Regions from separate parts of the Streptomyces sp. NBC_01264 genome, predicted to be linked through region 2. Evidence: riboswitches for the same ligand, from Rfam matches in the RefSeq annotation. Region 2 holds a riboswitch; each other region holds the start of a gene.
The links. A riboswitch is a leader RNA that binds a small molecule or an ion and turns the genes downstream of it on or off. The one in region 2 is predicted to bind cobalamin.
Positions count from the first base shown of each region.

Region 1: linked by a shared signal. The riboswitch ahead of nrdD (anaerobic ribonucleoside-triphosphate reductase) and the one ahead of metE (5-methyltetrahydropteroyltriglutamate--homocysteine S-methyltransferase) in region 2 are both predicted to bind cobalamin.
Region 3: linked by a shared signal. The riboswitch ahead of OG435_RS30070 (ribonucleoside-diphosphate reductase subunit alpha) and the one ahead of metE (5-methyltetrahydropteroyltriglutamate--homocysteine S-methyltransferase) in region 2 are both predicted to bind cobalamin.

Region 1 covers NZ_JAPEOX010000002.1:1,353,464-1,361,232, forward strand. The annotation lists gene OG435_RS39095 (aminotransferase class V-fold PLP-dependent enzyme) at 1-997, opposite strand, end outside; gene OG435_RS39100 (anaerobic ribonucleoside-triphosphate reductase activating protein) at 1,112-1,744, opposite strand; gene OG435_RS39105 (ribonucleoside triphosphate reductase) at 1,741-3,129, opposite strand; gene OG435_RS39110 (IS110 family transposase) at 3,311-4,537, shown strand; gene nrdD (anaerobic ribonucleoside-triphosphate reductase) at 4,470-5,012, opposite strand; cobalamin riboswitch at 5,055-5,195, opposite strand; gene OG435_RS39120 (glycoside hydrolase family 71 protein) at 5,298-6,890, opposite strand; gene OG435_RS39125 (hypothetical protein) at 7,304-7,756, shown strand.
Region 2 covers NZ_JAPEOX010000001.1:925,204-932,972, forward strand. The annotation lists gene OG435_RS04145 (MarR family winged helix-turn-helix transcriptional regulator) at 1-384, shown strand, start outside; one part of gene OG435_RS04150 (IS5 family transposase) at 421-890, opposite strand; one part of gene OG435_RS04150 (IS5 family transposase) at 890-1,229, opposite strand; gene metE (5-methyltetrahydropteroyltriglutamate--homocysteine S-methyltransferase) at 1,390-3,714, opposite strand; cobalamin riboswitch at 3,876-4,098, opposite strand; gene OG435_RS04160 (alpha/beta hydrolase family protein) at 4,171-5,400, opposite strand; gene OG435_RS04165 (DUF5990 family protein) at 5,635-6,054, opposite strand; partial or broken gene OG435_RS04170 (glycoside hydrolase family 26 protein) at 6,156-7,139, opposite strand; gene OG435_RS04175 (SMI1/KNR4 family protein) at 7,391-7,769, shown strand, end outside.
Region 3 covers NZ_JAPEOX010000001.1:6,397,580-6,405,348, reverse strand. The annotation lists gene OG435_RS30100 (carbohydrate ABC transporter permease) at 1-24, opposite strand, end outside; gene OG435_RS30095 (extracellular solute-binding protein) at 207-1,487, opposite strand; gene OG435_RS30090 (GntR family transcriptional regulator) at 1,784-2,548, shown strand; gene OG435_RS30085 (carbon starvation CstA family protein) at 2,765-4,927, shown strand; gene OG435_RS30080 (YbdD/YjiX family protein) at 4,924-5,121, shown strand; gene OG435_RS30075 (GNAT family N-acetyltransferase) at 5,210-5,707, shown strand; cobalamin riboswitch at 5,774-5,902, shown strand; gene OG435_RS30070 (ribonucleoside-diphosphate reductase subunit alpha) at 6,062-7,769, shown strand, end outside.

The DNA of each region.
Region 1 (7,769 bases), on a different contig from region 2:
TTCCCCGGATCCCGGCGAGCAGGGCCGCGCCGTAGGCGGCCATCGCGCTGTTGTGGGCCCGCACCTTGGCCGCGTCGAGCTCCTCCAGCAGGTCGAGCCCCTCGGGGGCGGCGAGCCAGCCGGTGTAGTCGAAGGTGGCGCGGTTCTCCACGGAGCGCGGGTAGCCGTGGTGGTCCTCCCAGGAGCGCACCGGCGGGCGGATCCGGTCGCGGTGCCGCGGGGCGACGGACAGGATCGCCGTCCCGGACGGGGCGTAGGCCCATTTGTGGAGGTTGCCGAACCAGAAGTCGGCGCCCCCGCCCAGCGGGTCCGGGATCATGCCGGGCGCGTGGGCGCCGTCCACGATGGTGATGACGCCCCGCTCGGCGAGTTCGGCGAGCAGCCGGGGCGAGGCGATGAGCCGGGCGGTGGCCGAGCTGATGTGGTCGAGCACGGCGACCCGGGTCCGCGGGGTGACCCCGGCCAGCACGGCTTCCCGTACGGCGTCCTCGTCGGGGAGGTCGGTGCCCAGGGCCACGGTGGTGAGCGGGGCGCGCCGGGCGGCGGCCGCGACGGCGGTGCCGTAGCCGTGGTCGGTGACCAGGATCTCGTCGCCGGCGGCGAACTCCACCGCGTCGAGGGCCACGTTGGCGGCCTCGGTGGCGTTGGACACGAAGGCGAGCCCGTCCGGATCGGCGCCGAGCCGGGCGGCGATCCGGGACCGGGCCTCGACGAGCCGGCCGGAGACGCCGATGAAGAAGGCGTCGGGGTCGGCGTGCACCTCGGCGCGCAGGGCGGCCTGTGCTTCCTGGACGGGGACGGGCACCGCGCCGAACGATCCGTGGTTGAGGTGGGAGACCTCGCCGGAGAGCCGGAACAGTTCGCGGCCGCCCGGGAATTCGGCGGGGCGGTGTACGGACCCGCCGTGTGAGGCGGCCCCGGCCCGTCCGGTGGCGTCGGCGGGGCCGGCGCCGCCGGTGCGGTCGGTGCGGTCGGTCGGCTCGGCGGGCTGGGTCACGGGGGACCTCCGTGGGTGCGGCGCGGCTGTCGAACCGATCATGCCCCGCCGCCCGCCCGGAGGGACAGCTCCCCCCGGCCGTCGCGGCCGCCGGGCCCCCGGGCTCCCGGGCTCTCAGGCCGCCGGCGGGCGCACGGTCTGGCGGAGCGTGGGCCCCGCGCTCAGGTCCGCGAGCCAGTCGTCCAGGTCGGCCACGGCGGGCGGGCCCAGGAGGGCCGGGTCCACCGTGGTGCGGAGCTGGTGGGGAACCCCCGAGGCGAGCAGGAGGCGCAGGCTGCGCTCGGCGGAGGCCGCCGCGTGGCCGATGCCGGTGACCCGTTCGTAGCGGGTGGGCGGCGCCTTGACGTCGAAGCCGACCCAGTCCAGCAGGCCCGCGTCCAGCAGCCGGGCCAGCCGACGGGGGAAGGCTCCCCCGGTGTGGAGCCCGACCTCCAGGCCGAGCGCGCGGGCCTCCCGTACGGCTCGGGGCAGGCCGCGCTGGAGCAGCGGTTCCCCGCCCGAGAAGACGATCCCGTCGAGCAGCCCGGTGCGGCGGGCGAGGTGGCCGAGCACCTCGTCCCAGGAGACGGCCGCCGGGGCGCGGGCGGGCAGCAGGCCGGGGTTGTGGCAGTAGCCGCACCGCCAGGGGCAGCCCTGGCAGAAGACGGTGGTGACCAGCCGGCCGGGCCAGTCGCAGGTGGACAGCCGGGACCAGCCGCCGATGCGGATGACCTCGTCCGGCGGGACGGCGGCCGCCCCGGGGCTCACACCGCCGCCTTGAAGTGGACGCGCTCGGCGTGCTCGCCCTTCTTGCCGATGTTGAAGGAGGACACCGGGCGGTGGTAGCCCATGACCCGGGTCCAGACCTCGCACACGGCCCCGCAGGTGGGGCAGTGGGGCTGCTCCCCCGCCAGGTAGCCGTGGTCCGCGCAGATGGAGAAGGTCGGGGTCACCGTCAGGTACGGGAGCCGGAAGGTCTCCAGCGAGCGCCGGACCAGCTTGCGGCAGGCCTCCGCCGTCGGGATCCGCTCGGGGGTGTACAGGTGCAGGACGGTGCCGCCGGTGTACTTGCCCTGCAGCTCGTCCTGGCGCTCCAGCGCCTCGAAGGGGTCGTCGGTCCAGCCGACGGGCAGCTGCGAGGAGTTGGTGTAGTACGGGTTGGCGTCGGTGCCGGCCTGGAGGATGCCGGGGAAGCGGGCCCGGTCCTCCTTGGCGAAGCGGTACGTCGTGCCCTCGGCGGGGGTGGCCTCCAGGTTGTAGAGGTGGCCGGTGGTCTCCTGGAAGTCGACCATCCGGGCCCGGACCCGGTCCAGGAGGCGGACCGCGAGGGCGTGGCCCTCGGGGGTGGTGATGTCGTGGGCGTCCGCGCTGAAGTTGCGGATCATCTCGTTGACGCCGTTGACCCCGATGGTGGAGAAATGGTTGCGCAGGGTGCCCAAGTACCGCTTGGTGTAGGGGAAGAGACCGCCGTCGATCAGGTCCTGAACGGTGATCCGCTTGAGTTCGAGGCTGTCCTTGGCGAGCTCGCACAGCCGGTCCACCTCGGCCAGCAGCCCTTCCTCGTCACCCGCGTGAACATGGCCGAGGCGGGCGCAGTTGAGGGTGACGACGCCCAGCGAGCCGGTCTGCTCGGCGCTGCCGAAGAGGCCGTTGCCGCGCTTGAGCAGCTCGGTCAGGTCGAGCTGGAGCCGGCAGCACATGGAGCGGATCATGTTCGGTTCGAGCTCGGAGTTGATGAAGTTCTGGAAGTACGGGAGCCCGTACTTGGCGGTCATCGCGAAGAGCCGCTCGGCGTTCTCGCTCTCCCAGGCGAAGTCCTTGGTGATGTTGTAGGTCGGGATGGGGAAGGTGAACACCCGGCCGGTGGCGTCCCCCTCCGTCATCACCTCGATGTACGCCCGGTTGATCATGTCCATCTCGGCCTGGAGCTCGCCGTAGGTGAAACCGGTCTCCTCCCCCGCGACCACCGGGACCTGCTCGCGCAGGTCCTCGGGGCAGATCCAGTCGAAGGTGAGGTTGGTGAAGGGGGTCTGGGTGCCCCAGCGCGAGGGCACGTTGAGGTTGTGCACGAGTTCCTGGACGCACTGCCTAATGGGACGTATCGGGTCGTAGAGACTTGATGTTGTAGCCGCCAGCAGGTGAGCACTTCCGATGCCGGAGCCGTTCGAGTTCTGTGGTCAGACCGTGCCCCTGCTGGTCGGCCGGGAGGCCATGACCGCTGATGGGATGGCGTGCCCGCCCACGGGCGTGAGCACTGGATCCATTAGGCCGCGTGCCGTGCCTTCCGCAGGCTGCTGTGCAACTGAACGAACGGATACGAGCGGGAGAGAACTGTTGCTGCTGATCGGTGACGACTGGGCCGAAGACCATCACGATGTCGAGGTCCAGGACGGGACGGGCCGCAAGCTGGCCGTCGCGACCCTGCCCGAGGGGGTGGAGGGCATCGCGAAACTGCACGCGCTCATCGCGAAGTACGGTGGCGCGGATGTGGACTCCGCCGAGGTGGTGGTGGGGATCGAGACCGATCGCGGCCCGTGGGTGCAGGCCCTGATCGCCTCCGGCTACCAGGTGTTCGCGATCAACCCGAGGCAGGTCAACCGGTTCAAGGAACGCTACGGAACCTCCGGCGCCAAGAGCGATAAAGGCGATGCGCACGCGCTGGCAGACATGGTCCGTATCGACCGTGACCAGTTGCGGCCCGTCGCTGGAGACAGCGAGCAGGCCCAGGCCGTGAAGGTCGTCGCCCGTGCCCACCAGACACTGATCTGGGAACGCACCCGCACCTTCCAGCGGCTGCGCAATACGCTGCGCGAGTACTTCCCCGCGGCCCTGGACGCCTACGCCGACTTGGCGCTGACCAGCACGGACGCACTGGAGCTGCTGATCAAGGCGCCCACGCCCGCCACCGCGGCGAAGCTGACGCGCCCCCAGATCACCGCGGTCCTGACCCGCCACCGCCGGCACAACCGGCCCCAGAAAGCCGCCACGATCCAGACCGCGCTGCGAGAAGAACACCTCGGTCTGCCCGAACCGGTGACCGCCGCCTACGCGGCCGCCGCGACAGCCCACGCGCGCCTGCTGATCAGTCTGAACGAGCAGATAGCCGAGCTCGAAAGGCAGGTGAAGGCACATTTTCTTGAGCACCCGGACGCTGAGATCTACCTCTCGATGCCCGGCATCGCGGAGATCACCGGCGCCCGGGTGCTCGCCGAGTTCGGGGACGACCCCACCCGCTACGACAACGCGAAGGCCCGCAAGAACTACGCCGGGACCAGCCCTATCACCCGGGCCTCCGGCAAGAGCCACACCGTCCAGGCCCGCTACGTCCGCAACAACCGCCTCGCCTCGGCCCTGCAACTCCAGGCGTTCTCCGCGCTGAACACCTCACCCGGCGCCCGCCGCTACTACGACAAGCAGCGCGCCCGCGACGCCGGCTACAACCCTGCCCTCCGCCAGGTCGGAAACCGCCTCGTCGGCATCCTCCACGGATGCCTCAAAACCCGCACCCACTACGACGAAGCAACCGCCTGGTCACACCACGCCCAGCTCTATCCCTCTTGACATGAAACGGCATGGGATGTCTGACCTGGTCGTACGTCAGCGCGTCGAGGCGGACGTAGGGGGCGAGGCAGGTGTCGAACGAGGAGAAGGCCTGGGCGCCCGCCCATTCGTTCTGCAGGGTGCCGAGGAAATTCACGATCTGCCCGACGGCCGAGGACAGGTGCCGGGGAGGTACGGAGTCGATCTGTCCGGGGACTCCGTTGAAGCCCTCGGTCAGCAGGGTGCGCAGGGACCAGCCGGCGCAGTAGCCGGAGAGCATGTCCAGGTCGTGGATGTGGAAGTCGCCCTCGCGGTGGGCGCGGGCCACGGCGTCGGGGTAGACCTGTTCCAGCCAGTAGTTGGCGGTGATCTTGCCGGCGGCGTTGAGGATGAGGCCGCCGAGCGAATAGCCCTGGTTGGCGTTGGCGTTCACCCGCCAGTCCCGGCGGTCCAGGTATTCGGTCACGGTCTCTACGGCGTCGACGACAGCAGTCACGGCGGCCCTCCCACGAGGCTCGGCACGGAAGATTGGCGGGCCGTCCGAAGGCCCGTGCCGGCAGGTGTCGGACTCGTCCGCCTGGGCGGATTCACCGTTGCGGGGCAGTCCCGGATTCCCACCGGGTTCCCTGTTGCCTCGGTCGGGGAGAGGCCCCGCCGAACCGGCAGAGTCAACACTACATATAGATGTGAGCCCGGGTAGCCACCACTACATATGGGGTGACGAAGGTCCCAGAGCAAGGGACTTCGGGCCCTGCCAGCTCACGCCGGAGCCTCCGCGGGCTCAGCTCCGGCCGCTGGTGGCGGCGTAGTACTGGAGGTCCTGGACCTCCACCGTGCGGTCCACCCGGTAGGGCAGCTCCACCCGGGCCCCGGTCCTGCCGTCCCGCACCACGGCCGCCGAGCCGGTGCCCGGAGCCAGGGGCAGCAGCCGGGAGTGCACCCCGGCCGGGGCCTCGTGCGCGTCCCCGGCCGCTCCCACGGACGTACGGATGCGCGCGGGCGCGGTCAGGAAGCTCAGCACCTCCACCGTGTCCCGGGCCGCGGCGCTGCCGCCCCGCAGCGACATCACGAGGGACTGGCCGCCGCTCGGGTCGGCGGCGGCGAACTGGGTGCGCGAGCTCAGGTACAGCGTGTCGCGGACGACCCTCGGCCAGCCGCCCGTCTTGAACCGCGTGAGGTAGTAGGAGGAAAGGTCCAGGTAGGCATGGCCGTTGTGCAGGGAGGGCGCGAACTGGCTGCCCTCGCTGTAGTCGTTCCAGGTGGTGAGCTGGACCCAGTCCGCCCCGTCCTCGATGGCCCGGTTCCATGTGGCGCGCAGGGTGGCGGTGTTGCCGGCCTCGTCGTAGATGCCCTGATTGGGCCGGGCGTCCTGGACCGATACGGGCTGCATCCAGATCTTGCCCGCGGCGTGGGCGCGCCGGACGTCGCGCGTGGAGCCCTCCTGGCCGACGTAACTGCGGCTGCCCCACTCGGAGAATCCGTAGCTGATGGGCTCGAACGCGCCGCTGTGCGCACCGAAGTCGAGGAGGAGCGGGACGAAGGCGGTACGGATGCCGTGCCGGGACTTCAGCACCTCCATCATCCGGGTCCACCAGGCGGCGCTCTTCTCCTCCGCCTTGAACGGCGAGACGACCAGCCGGCCGTCGGGCAGCCGGTGGGCGGCCGGGGCCTTGCCGAGGTCCGCGAGGAGGTCGGCGAGCACCGCCGGGTCGTCGGTGCCCAGGGAGGTCATGTCCGGCATCAGCATGACCTTGAAGGCCGGATCCACCGAACGGGCGGCTTCCATCAGGAGCTTGCAGCGCTCCAGGTTCTTCCCGGTCAGGGAGAGCAGGTCGAGGGTGAACCCGTCGAGGCCGGCGGCGCGGGCCGTGCGGACCTCCTGCTGGAGGTTGGCGAGCTCCCAGTTCCCCGCCTTGGGCGGGACGGGCAGCGGCCGGTCGCGCAGCAGGCCGCCGTAGCGCTCGTGCTTGCCGTTCTCGCCGTCCGGCTTCAGATAGTTGCGGGTGTAGTAGTCGGCGTCGGCGCTCGCGTTGTCCAGGGAGAGCGGGTACGGGGTGAAGTAGTGGGCGAAGACCAGCTTCTTGCCGGCGGCGCCGGAGCGCAGGGCGGCCGGCTGAGGCATGTCGAAGGGCAGCGGGCCGGAGGGGCGGACTCCGTCGCCCGTACCGGGCCCCGGGTCCTCGGGGTCCGGGGACGGACCGGCCGGGCTCTGCGGGGCGGTGGCGCCCGGGCCGCCGGCGGTGGGGCCGGTCACGGGCGGCGCGGAGCCGTCGCCGGGGGTCACGGGCAGGGTGGCGACCGGGCCGGGCAGCGGGCGGACCTGCGCGCCGGCGACGGTACGGGTGTCCCAGGCGATCCCCGCCGCGGCGCTCACGCCCACGAGGAGGAAGGCCGACAGGAAGAAACCCAGAAGGGGTCTTCGGCTCCGGAGACCCGCACGGCGCCGGTGCGCCGCCCGCCTCGCGCCCCGCCCTGTCCGACGCCGATCCGCACTCATCCTGGCCCCTCCCCCGAACGTGCCCGGGCATCGGGCCGCACCGCAGCAGTACAGCGGATTCCGGGCTCCCGGACAACCATGGCCGGAACCGGGTGGACAGGGCGCCCCTCGCGCAGGGGTGGACAAAGGGATGTGACCTGTACAACTCATGTGATCATCGGGCGCCACGGGCCTTTCACCGGAATAGGGAATTCCCCTGGCCTTTCCCGAAATCTGGCGCATAATCGTCTTCATGCGGCTCGAAACAACCCTCTTGCCGCAGGTCACGCATGCAGGGGGGCATCGTGCCGATGAGGGATTCCAGAGGAGCCGGAACGTTCCCGGCGACCTCCGCGGAGCTGTCCCGTCTTTTCACCGCAGTGCGCCGGGGCAAGGTGGTGACCGTCACCGGTCGGTTCCGTGAGCCCCGGAGCCAGTTGGTGCGGGAGATCGGGCAACGGCTCTCTTCCAATTTCTACGACGGCGTGGCCGTGGTGTCCATGGAACGGCGGTTCGGAGTCCGCGACCTGACCGCCGCGCTGGGCTGCGTACCGGGCATGCCGTTCCTGCCGTACGGGACGTCGAACGCGGCCTCGTGGCTGGCGGAGCGCGACATGCTGCTCGTCCTCGACGGCTGCGAGCACCTCGCCTCCGAGGCCCTGGACTGGCTGCGCGAGCTGCTCGCCGTGGCTCCCGGGCTGCGGATCCTGGCCGCTGGGCGCGACCCGCTGGCCTTCTCACCGGATCAGGTGCACCGGCTCTGACCGACGCCTCCTG
Region 2 (7,769 bases):
GTGGACGCCCTGATGGCCGAGCGGCCGGGCATGCGCCTCCTGGGCCCCCTCCACCAGACGGTCCTCAGGACGCTGGCGGATCTGGGACCGCACGCCCGGCTCGATCTCGCCGAGCAGCTCCAGGCGGCGCCGGCCGCCGTCGCGCAGGCGGTCGACGACCTCCTCGCGCAGGGCCTGATGCAGGCCATGGTCATCAACCTGGGCGGCCGGCACGAGGTGGTGGCCCTCACTCCCGCCGGTGTCGCGGCCCTGACGACGATGCGGAACGATCTGGAATCCCTGCACGGCACACTGCTGGCATCCCTCACGAAGGGCGAGCGCGCCCAGCTGCGCTACCTCCTGCGCCGGATCCGCGCTTCGGCCACCCGCGCGGGCGTGCTGTGACCTCCCTCCCCTGACCCATGCCTCTTACTGATCGTTTCAGAATGAGGTTCGGAGTCGCCGTAAGCAGATGATGCTGCAGGCGAGTTGGAGGAGTCCGAGGTGGAGGTCGGCTCGTATCTCGTAGCGGATTCGAAGGCGTTTGAACTGGTGGAGCCAGGCGAAGGTGCGCTCGACGACCCAGCGGGTCTTGCCCAGGCCGGAGCCGTGAAGTGTGCCGCGGCGGGCGATCCTGGGGGTGATCCCGCGGGCCCGGATCAGGCGCCGGTACTTGTCGAAGTCGTAGCCGCGGTCGGCGAAGAGTCGGCGGGGTCGGTGACGTGGCCGTCCTCGAAGCCCGCGGATGCGGGGTATCGCGTTGAGCAGAGGCATGAGCTGGGTGACGTCGTGACGGTTTCCGCTGGTCAGGGAGACGACGAGTGGGGTTCCGTGCCGGTCGACGATGAGGTGGTGCTTGCTCCCCGGGCGGGCGCGGTCGACTGGCGAAGGTCCGGTGTGAGCCCCCCTTTGAGGGCTCTGACGTGCGAGGCGTCGATCGCGGCGTCATCCATGTCCAGCAGCCCGGCGGCCCGCAGCTCGGCCAGGAGGACTTCGTGGAGGCGGGGCCACACGCCTGCCTCGGTCCAGTCCCGAAGCCGGCGCCAGGCCGTCACACCACTGCAGCCGAACCGCTCAGCGGGAACGTCCCGCCAGCTCACGCCCTTGCACAGCACGTAAACGATGGCCCTCAACGCCGCACGATCGTCTACCGGCAGCCGCCCGGGATACCGAAACCGCCTGGCCGGCCGCTCCGGCAACAATGGGGCCACACGTTCCCACAGGTCATCAGGCACGAGATCAGCAGACACACCCCAGATCCTGCCGACACCACACCCAACTGCCAAGCCCCGCAACCAATCTCATTCTGAAACGATCAGTTAGACGGGTGGGGGACGAGAAGTCACGCAACCGCGTCGGACGCACTCCCGGACCGTCGGCTTCGATCGCCGGCGGTCCGGGAGCGGGGCGTCAGGAGTTGTCGGCCGGCAGGTCCGCGCGGATCTCGCGGGCGGCGGCGACGAGGTTCTCCAGGGAGGCCCGGGTCTCGGTCCAACCGCGGGTCTTCAGGCCGCAGTCGGGGTTGACCCAGAGCCGTTCGGCCGGGATGGCCTCCAGGCCCTTGCGGAGCAGGGCCGCCGCCTCCCGTGTGGAGGGGATGCGCGGCGAGTGGATGTCCCAGACGCCGGGGCCCGCCTCGCGCGGGTAGCCGTGGGCGGCGAGTTCGCGTGCGACCTGCATGTGCGAGCGGGCGGCTTCCAGGCTGATGACGTCGGCGTCGAGGTCGTCGATGGCCCGGACGATGTCGCCGAATTCGGCGTAGCACATGTGCGTGTGGATCTGGGTGTCCGGCCGTACCCCGGAGACGGTGAGCCGGAAGGACTCGGTCGCCCACGCCAGGTAGTCCGCGTGGTCGGCGCTCCGCAGCGGGAGCGTCTCGCGCAGGGCCGGCTCGTCGACCTGGATCACCGAAGTACCCGCGGCTTCGAGGTCGTCGACCTCGTCGCGCAGGGCCAGGGCCACCTGCCGGGCGGTGTCGCCGAGGGGCTGGTCGTCGCGTACGAAGGACCAGGCGAGCATGGTGACCGGCCCGGTCAGCATGCCCTTGACCGGCTTGGAGGTCAGGGACTGGGCGTACGAGGTCCAGCGGACGGTCATCGGCTCGGGGCGGGAGATGTCCCCGGCCAGGACCGGCGGCCGCACGTAACGGGTGCCGTACGACTGGACCCAGCCGTACTGGGTCGCGAGGTAGCCGGTGAGCTGCTCCGCGAAGTACTGGACCATGTCGTTGCGCTCCGGCTCGCCGTGCACCAGGACGTCGATGCCGGTCTTCTCCTGGAAGGAGATCACCTCGCCGATCTCCGCCTTGATCCGCCGCTCGTAGCCCGCCGCGTCGATCCGGCCGGCCCGCAGGTCGGCGCGGGCGACCCGCAGTTCGTCGGTCTGCGGGAAGGACCCGATCGTGGTGGTCGGCAGCAGCGGCAGGCCCAGGTGCGCCCGCTGGGCGGCGGCGCGCTCCGCGTAGGGCTGGGCGCGGCGGCCGTCCGCGGCGGTGACGGCCGCGGTGCGGGTGCGGACGGCCGGGTCGTGGGTGAGCGCCGAGCCCGTGCGGGAGGCCAGGTCGGCCCGGTTGGCGGCGAGTTCGGGTGCGATGGAGTCCGTCCCCTGGGCCAGTCCCCGGGCCAGGACGGAGATCTCCCGCGTCTTCTGCCGGGCGAAGGCGAGCCAGCGGCGGACCTGCGGGTCGATGTCCCGCTCGGCGGCGGCGTCGAGCGGGACGTGCAGCAGGGAGCAGGAGGCGGCCACGTCCACCTGGTCGGCCAGGCCCAGCAGCGTGCCCAGAGTGGCGAGGGACTTCTGGTAGTCGTTGATCCAGATGTTGCGGCCGTTGACGACGCCGGCCACCAGGCGCTTGCCGGGCAGACCTCCCACCGCCGCGAGGTCCTTCAGATGGGCGCTGCCCGCCTCGGTGAAGTCGAGCGCCAGGCCCTCGACGGGAGAGGCGGCGAGGACCTGGAGGGCTTCGCCGAGCCGGCCGAAGTACGAGGCGACGAGCAGCTTGGACCGGTCGGTCAGGGCGCCGAGGTCGCGGTAGGCGCGGGCCGCGGCGTTCAGGTCGGCCGGGCTGCGGTCCTGGACCAGGGCCGGCTCGTCGAGCTGGACCCACTCGGCCCCGGCGGTCTTGAGGGCCGCGAGGACCTCGGCGTAGACGGGGAGCAGCCGGTCCAGCAGCGTCAGCGGCTGGAAGTCGGCCGCCACGCCGGGGGCGGGCTTGGCCAGCAGCAGATAGGTGATCGGGCCGACGAGCACGGGGCGGGCATCGTGGCCGAGCGCGAGGGCTTCCCTCACTTCGGCGACCTGCTTGGAGGGGTCGGCGGTGAAGACGGTGTCCGGTCCGAGCTCGGGGACCAGGTAGTGGTAGTTCGTGTCGAACCACTTGGTCATCTCCAGCGGGGCCACGTCCTGCGTGCCGCGTGCCATCGCGAAGTACCCGTCGAGCGGGTCGGCGGCGACGGCCTCCCGGTGCCGCTCGGGGACGGCGCCGACCATGACGCTGGTGTCCAGCACGTGGTCGTAGTACGAGAAGTCACCGGTGGGAACCTCGTGGACACCGGCCTCGGCCAGCTGCTGCCAGTTCGCACGGCGCAGTTCGGTCGCGGTCTCCCGGAGGGCGTCCGCGGTGACGCGGCCCTTCCAGTAGCCCTCGACGGCCTTCTTCAGTTCCCGGTTCCGCCCCTGACGGGGGTAGCCGTACACGGTGGCTCGTGCTGCCGCGGCTGTGGGCTTCGCTGTCACGGAACTCTCCTTCGCGAGATGTGTCCAGGAATCCGGCGACGGGACGCGGACGCGAAGGAACGGCACAACGGGCGGTGCACGCCGCGGAATCACCGCACGTGCCGCTCCGTGTGTACGCCGACCCGCCCACGAGGTCACCGGGATCTCCGCACACGGAATCGTCCGCGTGCGGGCAACGGGCAGGTCTTCGGACTCGCGGGCGCGCGGACCACGAAGGCCCGCACCTACTGGCCGTCGCTTCCCAGGACCTGTTCCGGTCCCAGTGCGTATGACGGCGGTCGTTCCCACTCACCGCTGCGGGGCAGTCCCGGATTCCCACCGGGTTCCCTCTTACGACGCATCCCGCCTGGCGGACGGGGGCGAACCAGCTGCGCGGCCCACCCTAGGCCGCCGCGCTTGCCCATGGACACCGTGATCCAGATGTCGGACGGTGAAATGAGACACGCCGCCGGCCGGTCAGGGAAGGAAGGTCACCTCCGGGTAGGCCGGGGAGGGCCCGTCCAGCAGGTGGCCCTGGCCGTGGCGCAGGTGCTCGTCGAAGAACGCGAGCGGGTACACCTGCTGGATCTTCACCGCGCGGTCGGGATCGAGGGTGCCGATCACGTCCTGGAGCTGCTGCGCGGTCCATCCGTACACCTTCGCCACCTGCGGGTACAGCGCCTCGTTGTCGCCGTAGGAGATGTGGACGGCGCCCTCCGCCCGGATGTCCAGCCGCCGTCCCCGCAGGTGCGACCAGAAGGCGGCGGCCGCGGGATCCGTGGCCCGGCTGAACTCGGCGGACATCATCATGAACGGCCGGTGCAGGTCGCCGGCCAGCGGCGGGTTCATCTGCATCGGGGCGTCGAGGCTCAGCCCGGCCCGGATGCGTTCGTCCGCGAGCGTGGCGCAGGCGGTGGCCGTCCCGCCCTTCGACCAGCCGAGCGCGCCCATGCGCCGCGGGTCGAGCGAGCCGAGCAGCCCGGCCGGCAGTTTCTTGCGGTCGACGTCCGGATTGCGGCCCGCGGCGAGCTGCTCGACGCAGTCGAGGACGAAGCGCAGGTCGTCGGCGAAGTCCCCGGGCAGTGTCGGCGCCCGCCTGTCGTCGAGGGGGACGGCGACCCGGCCGTCGGGGTACTCGGTGTACGTGTCGTACTGGTGCGCGATGGTCACGGCCGCGTATCCGTGGCTGGCGAGCTCCTGGACCATGACGGTGTGGTCGCCCTGGTGGCTGTGCGCGCCGTGCGAGAACACGACGACGGGCAGGCGCCCGCCGAAGTGGCCCGACCGGCGCACCGGCGCGCCCATGTGGCCGGCGGTCAGCGGCCCCAGGGAGGCCAGTTCGCTGAGCCCGGCGTCGTCGACGAACGCCCGGAACGCCCCGGCCGGCATCCAGGGCGCCACGGGATACCGCCGGACGTCCCGGGCGGGGTACCAGACGGTGGCCATCAGCTCACGGAAGTGCCCGGGCCCCGCGACGGCGTCCGGGCGCGAGCGGTCGACGAGGTGCAGCTGGACCGTTCCCACGGGATGCGGCCCGGTCGGCGCGGGCAGCGTGAGCCGCTCCGAGGCGCGGGCGGCGGGCGCGGCCGGGCCGGCCCACGCGGGGCCGGTGGCAGCCAGCGGCGCGGCGGCGCCGACGGCGAGCGCGGCTCCCAGCACCCGGCGGCGCGTCACGCCCTCGCGGCTGATGAACGGTGTGGTGGTCATGGGCTCTCCCGTGGTGACGCATCGTCAACTGTGCTGCCACGGAAGGTCCGTGGACACAGCTGAACGCTGTCACGCGCCCTCCCGCGCGGCATCGGCTCACCGATGTAACACGCGCGAGGGCGTAGGCCCACGGGTTTACGCCCCCCGGACGATGCGGTCGCGGAAGTCGTCCGGTAGCCGGTGACCGGGCCCTCCCCGCGTCGGCCCGGCGGGCCCTCGCTCCCGCGGGACCCGTCAGCTCCAGCTGATGCCGGGCGGGCGCACCGCGGCGCACACGGGCATGCCGCAGCGGTCCGTGAGCCGTAGCCCGGCCTCGGCGGCGCCGCGGTCGACGGCGTGCGGCGGGAGGTCGTCGAGCATCAGCTTGGCGCGGCGGAACATCGTGAACTCCCCGCCGCGGCGAAGCTCTCCCCACGTCAGGTACAGGAACCGGCCCCCGCGTCGTCCGTGGACGTGGGGCCCACGAAAGTCCCGTGCCCCGTCCGTCAACGCGACGACCTCCACGGTGAACTCCCAGACCGCCTCCGCGGCGTCCCCGGGGACGGCTCCTTCGGCTTCGCGCCCGCGCTGCACGGCGACATGGACGTCCCGGTACCCGCCGCATTCACGACCCGGGAGATCGCGGCCGACGATACGAAGTGAGAGCGATGGCATGCACAGCACTCTGCCATGCGCCCTCCGACCTCCCTGTCCGGGCTCTCCGACGACGTGCGGCGTCACCTTGTCCGGAGGTCGGACCCACGGCTCTGGTCACCGGAAAGGTAGTCCCGGAACACCTGCGAGGAGCGCGGATTCCGCCCGCACTGCCACACGCCGTGCGGGCAGAAGTCCGTGATGCTGTGGTAGAGCGGCCTGTGCTCCTCGATCCATTCCAGCATGTGCCGCACGTACTCGGGGTTGTCGCCGTGCCGGAACAGCCCCCACTCGGGGTACGAGATCGCCTTGCCGTGGGCCCTGGCGAAATCGACCTGCTGCCGCAGTCCGTAGGGCTGGGTGACCTGCTCGTCGAAGGTCCGGCCGGGTTCCTGGTCGTACGAGTCCATCCCGATGACATCGACCACGTCGTCACCCGGGTAGCACCGGGTCCACGCGATCGCGTCACCGCCGCGGTTGGGGGCGAAGTCGAAACGGAAATCCTGCCCCTTCACGGACCGCATGGCGGCCACGATGCGCCGCCAGTACTTCTTCCAGTTCTCGGGGTCGGGCCGGCACCGGTGGGTGTAGTCGAAGCCGTTCATCTCCCAGCCGAGGACGATCACCGTGTCCGGCACGTCGAGGTCGACCAGGCGCTGGGCCAGCCGCCGGAAGTGGTGATCGTAGGTGCCCCGCGCACCGGTGCGGATCAGCTCGGCGACCCGGGCGTCGGGGAGACGGGCCTCGTTCCGCTCCTGCATGGGCACGTTCAGGACGAACAGCCGGTCGGCCCTCTCGCCCCGCCACCGCGCCCAGGTGCGCAGGGAATCGGGTGCGCCCTCGATGTTCGCCCAGGTGTCGCCCGGCAGATAGGTGTGCCCGGCGCGCAGCTCCGTACCCCCGAGCCAGCGCGAGAGCTCCTGCATCCGTTCGACGCCGGGCGATCCGTAGTGCAGGTAGGCGCCCACCGCGATCTCGCCGCCGGCGCTTGTTCCGGAGTCCTGCCGATGCGGCGCCTGGACGCCCTGGGCGCCCCCGGTCAGAAGCAGACCGACGGCGACCGTAGTCGCGCAGACACCCGCCAGCAACCTGTGACGACGGGACATGGCACCTCCACAAGCTGCGCGAGCACCGACGTGTCTGGCAGCGACGTTAGGCATCTCATCCGATGCGCGGCCCGCCCAGTGTCCCGATGCTGGGCCATTCGCGGCAGCCACCCGCCCCCGCTTGACCCGAACGGGTGAGGCCTCGGCGGCGCCGGGCTTACCCGGACACTCCGCGCGGGAGCGTCCGGGCGCGGCGTACGGCCGGGCACACCGGCTCCCGTCGCCAGGGGCCGGTTCGGTAGCGTGGCCGGGTGATCTCCGGTGACACCCTCCTTAAGCAGCTGCGGGCGCTGGCCGCCCGAGTCCCGTTCGACCTCGCGGTGCAACCCGGCGTCGCGGACGCCGACTTCGACCACTGGCCCGTCCCGGTACCGGCCGAGGCCCGCGAACTGCTGGGCCGGCTCGGGGGCTTCGCCGTGCCGCCGGTGGAGTTCAGGCTGACCGGCCACCCCCGCCAGGCCGGCGACCACGGCCTGCCGCACCCCCACTGGCTGGTCACCGACGACGGGGGCGGCGGCGTCACCTGGGTCGACATCGAGCCCGACGGCCGGTGGGGGCAGGTCCTGATGCAGTACCGCGAGGGCGGACTCCACGTCGAGGCCGACTCGCTGCCGCAGTGGCTCGACCGGC
Region 3 (7,769 bases), 5.5 Mb from region 2:
CGCTCCCTGGGAGTGCACGGTCATGTCTGGCTTCCTCGCGGTTGACTGTGGCGACCCGCACCCGCTTCCCCGCTCGGAGCAGGCGGCGCTTACTTCTGTCAATGCGCGACCGGGGGCGCGGCGGGCGCTCGGGGCGCCCGCCGCACCCCCCGGTGCGATCACTACTGGTACTGCGGTACTTCGGGTACTTCAGGTGACGCCTGGTGTTACTTGTTGATGCGCTTCGCGATCTCGGTGTCGGCTTCCGCGCCGGCCTTGGCCGGGTCGGTGCCGTTCAGGACCTTGGTCATGAAGTCCTTGATCGGGTTGGGCTCGGTCTCGACGTTCGCCCAGCCCGGGGTCACCGGGGTGATCTTGCCGTTGGCGCCGGCCTTGGCCATGGCCTCGGCGAAGGAGCCCGCGGGCGGGGCGAAGTTCGCGCCCACCTGGTTCGGGAGCAGCGCGCCCTTGGTCTCGGCGGCGTACTTGGTCATCTGGTCCTTGCCTGCGGCGAGGGCCAGCCACTCCTTGGCGAGGTCCTTGTTCTTGGAACGCTCGGCGATCGCCAGGTTCGAGCCACCGAGGAAGACGGTGCCCGGCTTGTCGGCGGTCTTGCCCGGGATCGGGAAGTAGCCGAAGTCGGCTTCCTTGCCCGCGTCCTTCAGCGCCTTCTCCGCGCCGCCGGCCTCCCAGCCGAGACCGATCCAGGACGCGACGCCGCCCTTGGGAACGATGTCGGTGGACTGCTGCGGGGTGGCCTCGTCCTTGTCCTTCGGAGCGGTGGAGAAGGACTGGAGCTTCTTGTAGAACTCCATCGCGGAAGCGGCCTGCGGGGTGGCGAGGCCACCCTTCCACTTGTCGCCGTCCTTGGTGGCGAGGTCGCCGCCCTCGTCCCAGACGAAGCCCGCGAGGACGTACCAGCTCTGGCCGGGCAGGTAGATCGGCTGCGACTTCGGGTCGGCCGCCTTCAGCTTCTCCAGACCGGCGACCCACTCGTCGCGGGTGGTCGGCGGGGTGACGCCGGCCTTCGCGTAGGCCTTCTTGTCGTAGACGACGACACGGTTGGCCGCGTACCACGGAGCGGAGTAGAGCTTGCCGTCGATCTCGGCCGAGGCCAGCATGCCCTTCGCCCAGGCGTCCGCACCGAGCTTCGCCTTGTCCTTGGTCAGCTCGGCGAGGCCACCGGTGACCGCGTAACCGGCGGTCTGGGTGTTGCCGAGTTCCAGGACGTCCGGCGGGGTGTCCTCGGAGAGGGCCGTGGTGACCTTCTCCTGGATGCCCTTCCACTGCTGCGTCTCGACCTTGACCGTGACACCGGGGTGCTTGGCCGAGAACTCCGCGTTGACCGCGTCGATCCATGCCTTCGGCGCAGAGCCGTCCATCACCCAGACGGTGATCTCTTTGGGGCCCGCATCGGCCTTGGCCTTGCCGTCGTCGCCGTTACCGCACGCCGCGAGTCCGGCCATCATGCCAACGACACTGACCGCCACGATGAGCTTGCGCTTCACGCCACCCTCCTCAGGGATGCTGCCTGCAACTTCCCTTGCCCGCCGCGGTGACTCAAAAAGCACCAAGTACTGCCCGTGGGGCCGGGATCCGATCCATATTGGTGTAGACCAGTAGCTGGAGCTTGGCCTAGACCTTTAGGGGTGTCAAGGGTCTAATGAGCGGGTGCTCGGTCCGTTATCGGACCGACACCTGGGGGAGGGAGGAGGCCTGCCCTCCCTCCCGTGTCACGATGTGACCGCACATATCGGAGGAGCCGGTGACGGCAACGAAACTGGAGTCGGGAAGGCGGGCGGCGATGGCCACCGAAGGGGCGATCACGGAGCCGGACAGCGGGGCGGCCACCCGCACGGCACGCGTGCCCAAGTACTACCGACTCAAGCGCCACTTGCTCGATATGACCGAAACCCTTCCACCCGGTACACCCGTGCCCCCCGAGCGCACGCTCGCGGCCGAGTTCGACACCTCGCGCACCACGGTGCGACAGGCTCTCCAGGAGCTCGTCGTCGAGGGCCGGCTGGAACGGATCCAGGGCAAGGGAACCTTCGTCGCCAAGCCGAAGGTCTCCCAGCCGCTCCAACTCTCCTCGTACACCGAGGACATGAGGGCCCAGGGACTGGAGCCGACCTCCCAGCTGCTGGACATCGGCTACGTGACGGCCGACGACACCCTCGCCGGGCTCCTCAAGATCGCCACTGGCGGGCGGGTCCTGCGCATCGAGCGGCTCCGCCTGGCCAGCGGGGAACCGATGGCCATCGAGACCACGCACCTGTCGGCCAAGCGCTTCCCCGCGCTGCGCCGTTCGCTGGTCAAGTACACCTCCCTCTACACCGCCCTCGCCGAGGTGTACGACGTGCGCCTCGCCGAAGCGGAGGAGACCATCGAGACCTCGCTGGCCACTCCCCGGGAGGCCGGGCTGCTCGGCACCGACGTCGGACTGCCGATGCTGCTGCTTTCACGCCATTCGCTGGACACCGACGGGGAGCCCGTCGAGTGGGTGCGTTCCGTATACCGCGGCGATCGTTACAAGTTCGTCGCCCGACTCCAGCGTCCCGCCGTCTGATTCGTAGTTGACTCTCGTTCCGCTATACGGACGGGGGGTTACGTCCAGCGGGCGGTCCCCCGTAGATTCCCTGCGCCATTACGCAGATGATCGACGAGGGGACGACGGATCATGACGGAACCAGGACCGGAAGCCACACAGCCGGACACCACAGGGGCGGTACGGAACGCGGCGAGTCCGGGCACCACGCCGGGCTCGCCTTCTCCATCAGGGGGCATGTCCCCCAAGGCCGTGGCCGTGTGGGTGCTGGTGGGGCTCGTGGGGGCCATCGGCTGGGGCGTGCTGGCGCTCTCGCGCGGCGAGGAGATCTCCGCCGCCTGGCTGCTCGCCGCCGCCCTGGGCTCGTACGCGATCGGCTACCGCTTCTACGCGCGCTTCGTCGCCCACCGCGTACTGAAGGTGGACAAGACCCGCGCCACCCCCGCCGAACGCCTCGACAACGGTGTCGACTTCCACCCGACCGACCGACGCGTGCTTTTCGGCCATCACTTCGCCGCCATCGCCGGCGCCGGACCGCTCGTGGGTCCCGTACTCGCCTCGCAGATGGGCTACCTGCCCGGCACCATCTGGATCGTCGTGGGCGTGATCTTCGCGGGCGCCGTCCAGGACATGGTCACGCTCTTCTTCTCCACCCGGCGCAACGGCCGTTCGCTCGGCCAGATGGCCCGGGACGAGATCGGCCCGGTCGGCGGCGCCGCCGCGCTGGTCGGCGTCTTCGCCATCATGATCATCCTGCTGGCCGTGCTGGCCCTGGTCATCGTCAACGCGCTGGCGCACTCGCCCTGGGGCGTCTTCTCCATCGGCATGACCATCCCGATCGCCCTCTTCATGGGCTTCTACCTGCGCGTCCTGCGCCCGGGCAAGGTCACCGAGGTCTCCGTCGTCGGTGTCGCGCTGCTGCTGCTCGCCATCGTCGCGGGCGGCTGGGTCGCCGAGTCCTCGCTGGCGGACACCTTCACCCTGGAGAAGGAGACGCTGGTCATCTGGATGATCGCCTACGGCTTCGTGGCGTCCGTCCTGCCGGTGTGGATGCTGCTCGCCCCGCGCGACTACCTCTCCACCTTCATGAAGGTGGGCACCATCGGGCTGCTGGCCGTGGGCGTGGTCATCGCCATGCCGACGCTGAAGATGCCGACGGTCACCGAGTTCGCCTCGCGCGGCGACGGCCCTGTCTTCGCCGGCTCGATGTTCCCCTTCGTCTTCATCACCATCGCCTGCGGCGCCCTGTCGGGCTTCCACTCCCTGGTCTCCTCGGGCACCACCCCGAAGATGATCCAGAAGGAGACCCAGGTCCGGGTCATCGGGTACGGCGCGATGCTGACCGAGTCCTTCGTCGCCATCATGGCGATCATCGCGGCCTGCATCATCGATCCCGGCCTGTACTTCGCCATCAACTCCCCCGGCGGAGTCGTCGGCGCCACCGTCGAGACGGCCTCGCAGGCGGTCACGAACTTCGGCTTCGCCATCTCCCCCGAGGCCCTCACCCAGGCCGCGAAGGACGTGGAGGAGACCAGCCTGCTGTCCCGTACGGGCGGCGCGCCGACCTTCGCACTCGGAATGTCGGAGATCTTCTCGGCCGTGATCGGCGGCGGATCGATGAAGGCATTCTGGTACCACTTCGCGATCATGTTCGAGGCCCTGTTCATCCTGACGACCGTGGACGCCGGCACCCGCGTGGGCCGCTTCATGCTCCAGGACTCCCTCGGCAACGTGCACAAGTCCTTCAAGGACATCAGCTGGAAGCCGGGCGTCTGGTTCGCCAGCGCGGTCGTCGTCGGCGGCTGGGGCTACTTCCTCTGGGTCGGCGTCAAGGACCCGCTGGGCGGCATCAACCAGCTCTTCCCGCTGTTCGGCATCGCGAACCAGCTGCTCGCGGCGGTCGCCCTGGCCGTCTGCACCACCCTGCTGATCAAGTCCGGCCGGCTCAAGTGGGCCTGGGTGACGGGCGTTCCGCTGGCCTGGGACCTGGCCGTCACGCTCACCGCCAGCTACCAGAAGATCTTCTCCGACAACCCGAAGATCGGCTTCTTCGCGCAGCGGGACGTCTACCAGGACGGGATCGACGCGGGCACGGTCCTCAAGCCCGCCAAGAACATGGACGAGATGCACACCGTGGTCACCAACGCCACGGTGGACGGCGTGCTGTCGGTGTTCTTCGCCCTGCTGATCATCATCGTGCTCGTCGACGCGGCCCGGACCTGCCTCAAGGCCATCCGCACGCCGGAGTCGGTCACCATGGCCGAGGTCCCGTGGACCGAGTCCAAGCTGATCGCCCCGGCCGGGCTGATCCCCACCGCCGAGGAGCGCGCGGAACTCGCCGCCGCCGGCCTCGACTCGGGCGGGGGGCGCGTGCAGGACTCCGTACGGGAACCCGCGTGACGCGCCTGCGCCACGTGCTGGGCCGCGCCCGGTTCTTCGTACGGGAGTTCTCGGGCGAGGCGGCCTACGACCGCTACGTCGCCCACGCCCGTACGCACGATCCGGACGCGCCGGTCCAGTCGCGCCGGGCCTTCGAACGGGCCCGTACGGACGCCCGCGAGGGCGATCCGCGCGAAGGGTTCCGCTGCTGCTGAACCCGTGGGTCCCCGAGGCCGCCGCGTACGCCGTCCACCCGACGGAACGCGGCGGCCTCTTTTCGCGCCCTGACGCACACTCGGTGCCATGGACATCATCATCAGGACGGCGGCGCCCGCCGAATACGAAGAGCTCGGCGAGATCACCGCACGGGCCTACCTCGACGACGGACTGCTGGACTTCGCCGAGGACGACCCCTACCTGAGCCGGCTGCGCGATGTCGCCGGCCGGGCCCCCGACGGCGAGGTGCTCGTCGCGGAGTACGAGGGCACGCTGCTCGGCGGTGTGACCTTCGCCCCTCCCGGCAGCCCGCTGTGCGATATCGCGGGCCCCGGCGAGGCGGAGTTCCGGATGCTGGCCGTCTCCCCCGCCGCCCGCGGCCGCGGCGCGGGCGAAGCCCTCGTACGGGCCTGCGTGAGCCGCGCCCGGGAGCTGCAGGGCGTGGGCCATCTGGTGCTGTCGACCACGGAGAAGATGCTCGGGGCGCACCGGATCTACGACCGGCTGGGCTTCGTGCGGACACCGGAGCGGGACTGGTACCCGGTTCCGGGCCTGCCCCTGCTCACGTACCGCCTGGAGCTGTAAGTCACGGACCGCCTCGGGGAGCGACACAACATGTGGGGGCTCACGCAAGGACCGGCCCCCACATGTATGCTCATGCTCGCTGTCGTCGCAGGGGAATCCGGTGAGAATCCGGAACTGTCCCGCAACGGTATGAAATGCACCGACTCGCTCGGTGCATCCGCAAGTCCGAGGACCTGTCGACAGTGCGCCCGGCTCGACCGAACCGGGTGCAGACACGTCCGGGCCTCGCGGTTGGGCCGGTGGACGCCACGTGGCGCATGCGCACAGCCCTGCCAGGCACGCGCTCCCCACGTGCGCCCCCTCGCGCCCCGCACCAAAGGTGTTCCCGGAGCCGAGCGAGGGAGAGCTCCCCCCGTGACCATCGCGCCTTCCGCACCGCGCGCCGAGTCCGACCCGTCCGCCTATGAGGGTCCGGGGGCCGCGCTCCTGCGCACGCTCACCGAGCTGACCGCCGACCTGCCCGACACCGACCCCGGCCGGGTCGCCGCCGCAGCGCTGCGCGGCCGCAGCGCCGCCGCCGACGAGGCGGAGCTCCGTACGCTCGCCACCGAGGCGGCCGCCGGGCTGATCTCCGAGGACCCGGCCTACTCCCGCCTCGCCGCGCGCCTGCTGACGCTGGCCGTCCGCGACGAGGCCGCCGGCCAGGGCTCCGCCTCCTTCTCCGAGTCGGTCGAGGTCGGCCACCGTGAGGGCCTGATCGCCGACCGCACCGCCGACTTCGTACGCCTGCACGCGAGCCGGCTCGACGCGCTGGTCGCGCACGCGCTCGCCGAGGGCGCCGACGACCGCTTCGGCTTCTTCGGCCTGCGCACCCTGCACAGCCGCTACCTGCTGCGCCACCCGATCACCCGCCAGGTCATCGAGACCCCGCAGTACTTCATGCTGCGCGTGGCCTGCGGCCTCGCCGAGAACGAGAGCGTGCAGGCCGTCGAGGAAGTGGCCTCGCTCTACCGGCTGATGAGCCGCCTCGACTACCTCCCCTCCTCCCCCACCCTCTTCAACTCCGGCACCCGGCACCCGCAGATGTCCTCCTGCTACCTGCTGGACTCCCCGCTGGACGAGCTGGACTCGATCTACGACCGCTACCACCAGGTCGCGCGCCTGTCGAAGCACGCCGGCGGCATCGGCCTCTCGTACTCCCGCATCCGCGCCCGCGGTTCGCTGATCCGCGGCACGAACGGCCACTCCAACGGCATCGTGCCGTTCCTGAAGACGCTGGACGCCTCCGTCGCCGCCGTGAACCAGGGCGGCCGCCGCAAGGGCGCCGCCGCGGTCTACCTGGAGACCTGGCACGCGGACATCGAGGAGTTCCTGGAGCTCCGCGACAACACCGGCGAGGACCAGCGCCGCACGCACAACCTGAACCTGGCCCACTGGGTGCCGGACGAGTTCATGCGCCGCGTGAACGCCGACGCCGACTGGTCGCTGTTCTCCCCGGCCGACGTCCCCGAGCTGGTCGACCTGTGGGGCGACGCGTTCGACGCCGCGTACCGCAAGGCCGAGGAGTCGGGCCTGGCCCGCAAGACCATGCCCGCCCGCGACCTGTACGGCCGGATGATGCGCACCCTCGCGCAGACCGGCCAGGGCTGGATGACCTTCAAGGACGCCTCCAACCGCACGGCGAACCAGACCGCCGAGCCGGGCACCGTCGTCCACTCCTCGAACCTCTGCACCGAGATCATCGAGGTCACCAACGACGGCGAGACGGCCGTCTGCAACCTCGGCTCGGTCAACCTCGGCGCCTTCGTCCTGGCCGAATCCAGCGAGATCGACTGGGAGCGGCTGGACGAGACCGTCCGCACCGCGGTCACCTTCCTGGACCGCGTCGTGGACATCAACTTCTACCCGACCGAGCAGGCCGGCCGCTCCAACGCCCGCTGGCGTCCGGTGGGCCTGGGCGCGATGGGCCTGCAGGACGTCTTCTTCCAGCTGAAGCTGCCCTTCGACTCCCCCGAGGCGAAGGCCCTGTCCACCAAGCTCTCCGAGCGCATCATGCTCGCGGCGTACGAGGCCTCGTGCGACCTGGCCGAGCGCAGCGGCCCGCTCCCCGCGTGGGAGCAGA